Regions from separate parts of the Lysobacter sp. HA35 genome, predicted to be linked through region 2. Evidence: predicted binding sites of a transcription regulator. Region 2 holds the regulator's gene; each other region holds the start of a gene.

The links. The regulator FliA, encoded in region 2, starts transcription of late flagellar genes. The targets are predictions, from matches to a motif close to TAAAGTTTNNCNNNCNNNGGCCGATAA.
Region 1: ACVWZN_RS04115 (HD-GYP domain-containing protein) is a predicted target of FliA. The motif match lies at 1,370-1,396, and genes of this name have one in related genera.
Region 3: ACVWZN_RS07930 (flagellin) is a predicted target of FliA. The motif match lies at 1,601-1,627, and genes of this name have one in related genera.

The regions. Positions count from the first base shown of each region.
Region 1 covers NZ_JBSSDY010000001.1:800,734-804,006, forward strand. The annotation lists gene gyrA (DNA gyrase subunit A) at 1-1,256, shown strand, start outside; gene ACVWZN_RS04115 (HD-GYP domain-containing protein) at 1,517-2,782, shown strand; gene ACVWZN_RS04120 (putative bifunctional diguanylate cyclase/phosphodiesterase) at 2,786-3,273, shown strand, end outside.
Region 2 covers NZ_JBSSDY010000001.1:1,724,171-1,727,443, forward strand. The annotation lists gene flhF (flagellar biosynthesis protein FlhF) at 1-845, shown strand, start outside; gene ACVWZN_RS08610 (MinD/ParA family protein) at 832-1,710, shown strand; gene ACVWZN_RS08615 (RNA polymerase sigma factor FliA) at 1,713-2,486, shown strand; gene cheY (chemotaxis response regulator CheY) at 2,688-3,080, shown strand; gene ACVWZN_RS08625 (protein phosphatase CheZ) at 3,077-3,273, shown strand, end outside.
Region 3 covers NZ_JBSSDY010000001.1:1,621,390-1,624,662, forward strand. The annotation lists gene flgL (flagellar hook-associated protein FlgL) at 1-620, shown strand, start outside; gene ACVWZN_RS07925 (flagellar brake protein) at 684-1,439, shown strand; gene ACVWZN_RS07930 (flagellin) at 1,899-3,044, shown strand; gene ACVWZN_RS07935 (flagellar protein FlaG) at 3,110-3,273, shown strand, end outside.

The DNA.
Region 1 (3,273 bases), 920 kb from region 2:
TTCTGGAGACGATCCGCGGGCTGATCGAGATTCTCGTGAATCCCGATCGCCTGCGCGAAGTGATCCGTACCGAGCTCCTCGACCTCAAGGCCGAGTTTGGCGATGCGCGCCGCAGTGAAATCCGTCCGAGCGAAGAGGATTTCGACATCCTCGACCTCATCGCGCCGGAAGACGTGGTGGTCACGCTGTCGCATTCGGGCTATGCCAAGCGTCAGCCGGTCGCCGCGTATCGCGCGCAGAAGCGCGGTGGTCGCGGTCGTAATGCGGCCAAGACCAAGGACGAGGATTTCATCGACCAGCTGTGGCTGGTGAACACGCACGACACGCTGCTGACGTTCACCAGCACCGGCCGCGTGTTCTGGCTGCCCGTGCACCAGTTGCCGGAAGCCGGTGCAACGTCGCGCGGCCGCCCGATCATCAACTGGATTCCGCTGGAAGCCGGCGAGCAGGTGCAGGCCGTTGTGCCGGTGCGTGAGTACACCGAGGGCAAGTTCGTGTTCTTCGCGACGCGCAACGGCACGGTCAAGAAGACGCCGCTTACCGAGTTCTCGTTCCGCCTGCAGCGCGGCAAGATCGCGATCTCGCTCGACGACGGGGACGCGCTGGTCAACGCCGAGCTCACCGACGGCACGCGCGACATCATGCTGTTCGCGAGCAACGGCAAGGCCGTGCGCTTCTCCGAGTCCGAGGTGCGCCCGATGGGTCGTACGGCGACCGGCGTACGCGGCATGCGCTTGGCGGAAGGCGAGGAGGGCAGCGACGGTGCGCGCGTCGTCAGCCTGATCGTGGTCGACGGCGATGGCGATGTACTGACCGCCAGCGAACACGGCTACGGCAAGCGCACGCCGCTCGAGGAATACCCGTGCAAGGGTCGCGGCATCCAGGGCGTGATCGCGCTGAAGACCACGGACCGCAACGGCGAGCTCGTCGGCGCGATCCAACTCAGCGACCACCACGAGGTGCTTCTGATCTCCGACCGCGGCACGCTGGTGCGCACGCGCGCGTCGGAGATCTCGCAGGTCAGCCGCAATACGCAGGGCGTCACGCTGATCAAGCTCGGCTCGGAAGAGTCGCTGCAGGCGATCGAGCGCGTCGACGTGTCGCTTGAGGAAGAGGACGAGATGCTGACCGGCGCGGTCGTGCCGACGGAGGAGGGCGCCGATCCGACGATCGACCGCCACGTCCTGAACGTCGCCGGCCATGACCCGGACGCGATCGAGCCCGACGCCTCGGCGGACGACGAACCCGCGGTCTGATCGCCGATTCGCGCCGCGAAACGCCGACCTCCGGGTCGGCGTTTTCGTTTGTGCCGCCGGTCGGCACGCGGACGCGCGATGAATCTTTCAGCGCTTTGGAAGCGCGACGGGGGTCAAGCTTGGGCCGTGGCGGCCGTTAGGCCTTCGAGAGGCTCCCAGCGATCGCGAATGCACCACCTGACCGTCCCCTGCCGCCGTGTCCTGTCCGACGTCGCGACGTGCGTCGTTGGCGACGCGTGTCCTGCCCGAGGCCCGGCGCGATGAGTGGCGCAACGGCGACGACGGATTTTCGCCAGGAACTGCGCATCACCACGGCAGGCCTCGAGCGCGGCATGTTCGTCAGCGAACTCGATCGCCCGTGGCTCGGCAGCGGCTTCGCCTTCGAAGGCCTGCTGGTCGAGACCGAGGACGAGCTGCGCCGCGTCAGGGCCATGTGCAAAGAAGTGCGCGTCGACATCGCGCGCGGCAAGGCGCCGTCGCCGCAGTTCGTCATCTTCGATGGCGACTCGCCGGCCGCAACCCTCGATGCGATGCCGCCGCCTGCAGCGAAAGGCCCGATGCGCTCAATCCTGTCGCGCGTGTTCGGGGCCGAAACCGCCGCCGCCGAGAAGGCGCATGAAACGCTTGAAGCCGGCGTGCGCGACGTCATCGACGGCCTGCGCAGCGGCGGCAAGCTCGACGCCGACAAGCTGCGTGAAGGCGTCGACACCATGCTCGACTCGATCACCCGCAACCCGACCGCGTTGCCGTGGGTGATGGAGATGCGCCGCAAGGGCGACTACGTCTACCAGCACGGCATCGCCTGTTCGATCTGGGCGGCGGCGTTTGGCCGCCACCTCGGACTGGAGCGCGACGACCTGCGCGATCTCGCACTCGGCGCATTGCTGTGCGACGTCGGCAAGGTGCGCTTGCCCGATTCGCTGCTTACGAAGACCGAGGCGATCGACGACGACGACCTGCAGCGCCTGCGCGGACATGTCCGCGAAAGCCGCAGCATCATGGAGGAGACGCCGGGCCTGTCGCCCATCGTCCACCAGATCGTCGAAAACCATCACGAGCGACACGACGGCTCGGGTTATCCGCGCGGCCTTCAGGGCGCGTCCATTCCGATGTTCGCGCGCATCGCCGGCATGGTCGACAGCTACGACGCGATGGTCAGCCAGCGCCCGTACGCGCGTGCGCGTTCGCCGCACGAAGCGGTGATGGAGCTGTACGAAACGCGCGACCGCCTGTTCCAGTCCGAACTCGTCGAACAGTTCATCCGCACCTGCGGCGTGTATCCGACCGGCACCCTGATCGAGCTATCGGACGGTTCGGTCGGCGTCGTCATGTCGGTCAACACGCTCAAGCGCCTGCGCCCATCGGTGATGCTGATCCTTGCGCCCGACAAGCAACCGCTCGCGGAATTCCGTCTTATCGACCTCGCCGAAGTAGCGACCGACGCTGACGGCGCGCCCTTGAACGTGCGCGGCGGACTGCCGGCTGGCGCCCACGGCATCGACCGCGCTGCGCTGTTCCTGGACTGACGCGTGCTCGCGGCAAACAACGATGAAGTGACCGGTCTGCGCGATCGACGCGCGTTCCTGCCGTTGCTCGGTCGCCAAGTCGTGCATGCGTCCGACAAGCGCACCGCGATGGCATTGCTCATCATCGACATCGACGGTTTCGCGCAGATCAATGGCGTGCACGGGTTTGCCACGGGCGACAGGCTGCTCAACCATCTCGCACGCCAGCTCGAATTCGTCACGCGTCCGCAGGACTACGCCGCGCGCATCGGCGACAACCGCTTCGCGCTGATCCTCACCGGCATGATGAATGCCGGGCACGTCGAACTCGCCGTGCAGAAGTTGTTCCGACTGCTCGCGCGGCCGATGCGCGAAGGGCAGGCGGAATTGCATGTGCCGGTGACCGTCGGCATCGCGATGGCGCCACGGCATGCAACGCATTCCGAGTTCCTGCTGCGTCGCGCCGAGGCCGCGTTGTCGCGTGCGCGACGTGCAGGGGTTCGCCACATGTT
Region 2 (3,273 bases):
AGATGGGCCAGTTCGGACTCGAGCGCCTGCGCGGTTCGCCGGCGCGTGCACTCGCGTTCGAAACACTGCAGGCCTACGGTATCGACGACACGCTCGCGCAGTCCATCGCGCAGCGCATCGATCCCAAGCTCGAGCCGGCGAAGGTCAAGGCGCCGCTGCTCGCCGAGCTCGCGCGCATGCTCACCATCGCGCGTTCGGAACCGCTCGAAGACGGCGGCGTGTTCGCACTGATCGGCCCGACCGGCGCCGGCAAGACGACCACGCTCGCCAAGCTCGCCGCACGTTTCGCGCAGCGCCACCGCGCACGCGACGTCGCGCTCGTCACCACCGATGTCGAACGCCCCGGCGCGCGCGAGCAGCTGCATGCGCTCGGTCGCAAGCTCGGCATCACCGTCTGCGAAGCCGAAGGCCCCGAAGGCCTGACCGACGCGCTCGACCAGCTCGTCGATTACCCGCTCGTGCTCGTCGACACCGCAGGTTACGCGGCGCGCGACAAGGCACTGCTCAGCCAGGTCACGTGGCTGCGTGCGACGCGCAATTTGCGTTCGCTGCTGGTGCTGCCGGCCAACCTGCAACAGCAGGACATGTCGGAAGCCGTGCGTCGCTACCGCATGGCTGCGCCGGAAGCGGTGGTGTTGACCAAGCTCGATGAAACCGGACGCCTCGGCAGCGCGATTTCCGTCGCGATCAAGCATGGCCTGCCCCTTGCATATACGACGGCGGGCCAGCAGGTGCCGGCCGACCTCGAAGCCGCGGATGCGTCGCGACTCGTGCTCCAGATCGAAAAACTCCGTCGCGCCGCCGACAACCCGCTTGCCACCGAGGAACGCCATGTCGTCGCCTGATCCCATCGCCGCCACGCGCATGGCCACGCCCGCCAACGATGCCGCCGGCCCGGTGCGTGTCATCGCCGTTGCCAGTGGCAAGGGCGGCGTCGGCAAGACCTCGGTGTCCGTGAATCTCGCGATGAGCCTGCAGAACGCCGGCCACCGCGCACTGCTTCTCGATACCGACCTCGGCCTCGCGAACGTCGACGTGATGCTCGGCCTGTCGCCGCGCTTCACGCTCAGCGACGTGTTCGCCGGCCGCTGCGAACTCGCCGACACGCTGATCGAAGGCCCGAACGGCCTGCTGGTCGTGCCGGCCGCCAGCGGCAAGCGCCACATGACCGAACTCACCCCGGCGCAGCACATCGGCCTGGTGCACGCGTTCTCGCAGCTCGATGCACCGATCGACGTGATGGTGGTCGACAACGCCGCCGGCATCGCCGACAGCGTGCTGACTTTCTGCCAGGCCGCGCAGGACGTGATCGTTGTCGTGTGCGACGAACCCGCATCCGTCACCGATGCGTACGCGCTGATCAAAGTGCTGTCGCGCGAGCGCGGCCTCACCCGCGTGCAGGTGCTCGCGAACCAGGTCGGTCACCCGTCCGAGGGCCGCCAGCTGTACGACAAGCTCGAACGCGTGACGTCGAAGTTCCTCGACGTCACGCTCAACTATCTCGGCGCGATCCCGCGCGATGAATGGCTGCGACGCGCGATCCAGCGCCAGGAGGCCGTCGTCGACGCCTTCCCGGCTGCTCCTTCGTCGATGGCCTTCCGCGAGATCGCCAAGCGCGCCGGCCAGTGGCAGACGCCCTCCGGCCCGCGCGGCCACGTGGAGTTCTTCATGGAACGACTCATCCCCACAGCGCGGAGTGCGACGGCATGAGCATGACGGCGACCGCAGTGAAAGCGAATCAATACAAGCAGACGCGCACCGCGAGCGATGGCTTCGATGCCACCGCGGTGGTCGTGCGACACGGCGAACTCGTGCGCCGAATTGCCCATCACCTTGCCGCGCGTCTGCCGGCGAGCGTGGAAGTAGACGATCTCATCCAGGCCGGCATGCTCGGCCTGATCGAGGCGGCGAAGAACTTCCAGGCCGATCAGGGCGCGGCGTTCGAGACGTATGCGTCCATCCGCATCCGCGGTTCGATGATCGACGAGATCCGTCGTGGCGACTGGGTGCCGCGCAGCGTGCATCGCCGCTACCGCGACGTGGTGTCGGCGACGCGCCAGGTCGAACAGGCCAACGGCCGCGCGGCCAATTCATCGGAGATCGCCGAAGTGCTCGGCGTGTCGGTCGACGACTACCACCACATGCTCGAGGACGCCTCGCGCGGCCAGCTGCTTTCGCTCGACGAGCAGATGGACGACTTCGACGGCGAACCGCGCCTTGCGGCCAGCTGCAACGTCACCCCGGCGCGCGAACTCGAACACACCGTGTTCCGCCAGGCGCTCGGCGAAGCGATCGGCAACCTGCCCGAGCGCGAACAGCTGGTGCTATCGCTGTACTACGAGCAGGAAATGAACCTGCGCGAGATCGGCGCGGTGCTCGGCATCAGCGAATCGCGCGTCTGCCAGATCCACGGGCAAGCAATGCTGCGGCTGCGCGGTCGCCTCGGCGATTGGCGCGATACGGCGGCGGAGCACGTCGAGGCGTGAAGTAGCGCGGGTGCGCGAGCACCCGTCAGCATTGCGGCGCATCTACCGGGGCCGACATTGCGACATGTGATGCGCGTCGCAAGCGTGTCGCGTCCCGCGTTGCGACGCGCTGCCTTTGTCTCGCTTCTGAATTTCAGCGCGGCGCCTCAAGAACGCGCTCGCCACGCCGATAGCTCACCTAGGAACGCCCGGAACCCGTCCATGGACAAGAACATCAAGATTCTCATCGTCGACGATTTCTCGACGATGCGCCGTATCGTCAAGAACCTGCTCAACGATCTCGGCTTCTTCGACACCACCGAAGCCGAAGACGGCAACAGCGCGCTCGTCGAGCTGCGCAAGGCCAAGTTCGATCTCATCATCACCGACTGGAACATGCCGGGCATGCCGGGCATCGACCTGCTGAAGAATGTGCGCGCCGATGCGGCGCTGCAGAAGATTCCGGTGCTGATGGTCACCGCCGAAGCCAAGCGCGAGCAGATCATCGAAGCCGCGCAGGCCGGCGTGAACGGCTATGTCATCAAGCCGTTCACCGCGGCGGTGCTGCAGGACAAGCTCGCCAAGATCTTCGAGCGCATCGAGGCCGCGGCATGAACGCGGCCGCTGCCGTCGTTTCCCCCGAACGCGATGCCATCGTCGAAACGCTGCAGTCCGCACTGCGCTCGCTGGAAAGCGGCGACGATGCGGGCTGTCGCGCTGCGATCGACGGCCTCGTCTCGTGGCGCACGCAGCCGCTGGTGCAGGGCCTCGTGCGGCTTGCGCGCGAGCTCTCGGTCGCGCTGGGTGA
Region 3 (3,273 bases), 100 kb from region 2:
CGATTCGCGGCCGCGCGACGGCGTCGAACACCGGCACCGGCGTGCTCGCGGCGACCAGCGTCACCGATCCGTCGGCATGGGGCGGCCGCACGCTCATGCTCGAATTCACCTCGCCCACCGCCTATCGCGTGCTCGATGGCGCCACGGTGGTGAGCAGCGGCACGTATGCCGACGGCGACACGTTGCAGGCCGGCGGCGTGCAGACGCGGCTGACCGGCGCGCCCGCCACCGGCGATACGTTCACCCTGCAGCCCGCGCCGCGCCAGGACGTGTTCGCCACGCTGCAGAACCTCGCCGACGCGCTGGACGCACCGGCCACCACGCCGGCGCAGAAGGCGCAGTTGTCGAACGCGCTCGCCGGCTCGCTGTCGGACGTGACCTCCGCGCAGGAACACTTCCTCTCGATCCGCTCGAGCACCGGCAGCCGGCTGGCATCGCTGTCGCAGTCCGCCGACGACCGCTCGGGCACGGCACTGTCGCTCAAGCAGACGCTGTCCGGCCTGCGCGACACCGATTACGCCGAGGCCAGCACCCGGCTCAGCCTGCAGATGACCGCCATCGAAGCCGCGCAGAAGACGATGCTGCGGGTACAGTCGCTGTCCCTCTTCGACAAGTTGTAAAGTCGGCCGCATGCCCAACCCGAACCCGCGGCAACCCGACGCCGCCCCCCGGAACGCGCACGCATGAGCGAGCCACGACCCGTCGCCCACGTCGAAGGGGAAAGCCTGTACGAGAAGTACATGCTTCACCACCCCGCCGACATCCGCGGCTGCCTGCGCCAGCTCGTCGACAAACGCTGCGTGCTGCTCGTGCATGCAGCGGGTACGGAGAACGCGGTGTCCGCCGCACTCGGTGTCGACGGCGGTTCGTTCTGGATCGACGTGCCGCGCGATGCCGCGCTGACCGAGCAACTGCTCGCCGCCGATCGGCTGCGTTTCGAAAGCTCGATCGACCGCATCACCGTGCGCTTCGCCACCGGCGCGGCGCGCACCGGCATCCACGAAGGCCTGCCCGCGCTCGAGGTTCCGGTGCCGGTCAAGGTGATGCACCTGCAGCGTCGCGAATATGTGCGTCGCGAACCGCCGGGCACGCTGTCCTGCATCCTGCCCGTGCATTCCGATGGCGGCGCACGCCGCACCGTTCGCGCGACGATCGCGGACATCGGCGGTGGTGGCCTTGCGGTGCTGACGAGCGATGACCACAGCGTCGAGATCAACACCGGCGACCTGTTTCCCGGCGTCATGCTCGAACTTCCCGAGCAGGAACCGATGCTGGTGACCTTGCGCGTGCAGCATGCCGCGCACATCGATCAGCGCGGACGTCGCGTGGTGCGCGCGGGTTGCTGCTTCGTCGACCTCACCGTGCAGGACCAGGCGCGGCTGCTGCGCTACGTCATGCAACTCGACCGCATGCACCTGGCGCGGATGCGCGACGACTGACGCGCACTGCACATCGACATACAAAACAGACGCGACGCTTCGGTGTCGCGTTTTTCATTGCGCGTTCGAAATCGGTTGGGACATGACGCGACGTGCTGCGACGCAATGTCGTGCGATGCTCGCTATCGAAACCGCGAAACCCGCGAAAAACCCCGCGAAATTCAAGTTTTCGCGTACTTCGCCGATAACGTTGCCCCTGGGATGCAAAGACGCGACGTGACGCGTTCACCCACGGCCGCTCAAGTTTTTCGCATCGCCGCCGAACGCGCATGCGCAGCCGGCGTGCCGTGCATCACAAGTCGAGCAAAAACGTCTTGACGCACGCAAGCGGCCTAAAGCCCGGGACTGGATTGCCGTTACTCACCACAGCAGCGGCGAAGGCAATCCCGCCGAACCCTGCAGAAACCGGCCCGCAAGGCTTTCGCCGCCCCGCCGGATCCTCACCAGGAGAGAAGTGAAATGGCAGCAATCAATACCAACGTGATGTCGCTGAATGCTCAGCGCAACCTGACCACCAGCGGCGCCAGCCTTGCCACCAGCATCCAGCGCCTGTCGTCGGGCCTGCGCATCAACAGCGCGAAGGACGACGCCGCCGGCCTCTCGATCTCCGAGCGCATGACCTCGCAGATCCGCGGCCTCGACCAGGCTGCCCGTAACGCCAACGACGGCGTGTCGCTCGCCCAGACGGCGGAAGGCGCCCTCGGCGAAGTCGGCAACAACCTGCAGCGTATCCGCGAGCTGGCCGTGCAGGCCTCGAACGGCACGAACTCGCAGTCGGACCGTGACGCGCTGAACGCCGAAGTCACGCAGCTGCAGTCGGAAATCCAGCGCGTGTCGTCGACCACCAAGTTCAACGGCGTGAACCTGCTCGACGGTTCGTTCGCCGGCGTCGCCTTCCAGGTCGGCGCGAACTCGGGCGAGACGATCACCGTCGCCTCGATCGCCAACGTTCAGACCTCGGCCCTCGGCGGCGCGGTGACGCGTTACTCCGGTTCGGTCGGCGCTTCGGCGGTCACCGGCTTCGCCACGGCGATCGCCGCGGGCGGCGTGAAGATCAACGGTACCGACATCGGCGCAGTCGCCGCCGCCGGTAGTGCCCAGGAGCGCGTCGGCCAGCTCGCCGAAGCGATCAACCGCGTCTCGGCGCAGACGGGCGTCGGCGCTTCGTACGACCAGTCCTCGGGCCAGCTGACGCTGTCGTCGTCCGCCGCGATCACGATCACCGGCACCACTAATGACGCGACCGTCGCCGGCTTCGCCAACGCGTTCTCGGCGACCTCGTCGACCACCACCGGTATCGGCAACGTCAACGTGTCGTCCTTCGCCGGTGCGCAGATGGCGATCGACGTCGCCGACGCGGCTCTGAAGTCGGTCAACACCTCGCGTGCAAACCTCGGCGCACTGCAGAACCGCTTCAGCTCGGTCGTCTCGAACCTCAACACGACCTCCGAGAACCTGTCCGCTTCGCGCAGCCGTATCCGCGACGCCGACTACGCCAAGGAAACCGCCGAGCTGTCGCGCACGCAGATCCTGCAGCAGGCTGGTACGGCGATGCTCGCCCAGGCCAACCAGGCGACGCAGGGCGTCCTCAGCCTCCTGCGCTGATCGACAACCGGCTGGAAACGAAGCCCGGGGCGTTCGCGCCCCGGGTTTCGCACATGTGAGTCGCCATGTCCGACATCGCGTCCGTCAAACCCGTATCGCCTTCCGCCTCGACGCACGCCGCCGGGGTTTCGTCGTTCGCGCATGCGCCGGCGCCTGCGGTGCCTCGCACGCCCGCCGCATTGCAGAAACAGCTCGACCGGTTGATCGCCGACAGTGATACCTCGCTGCG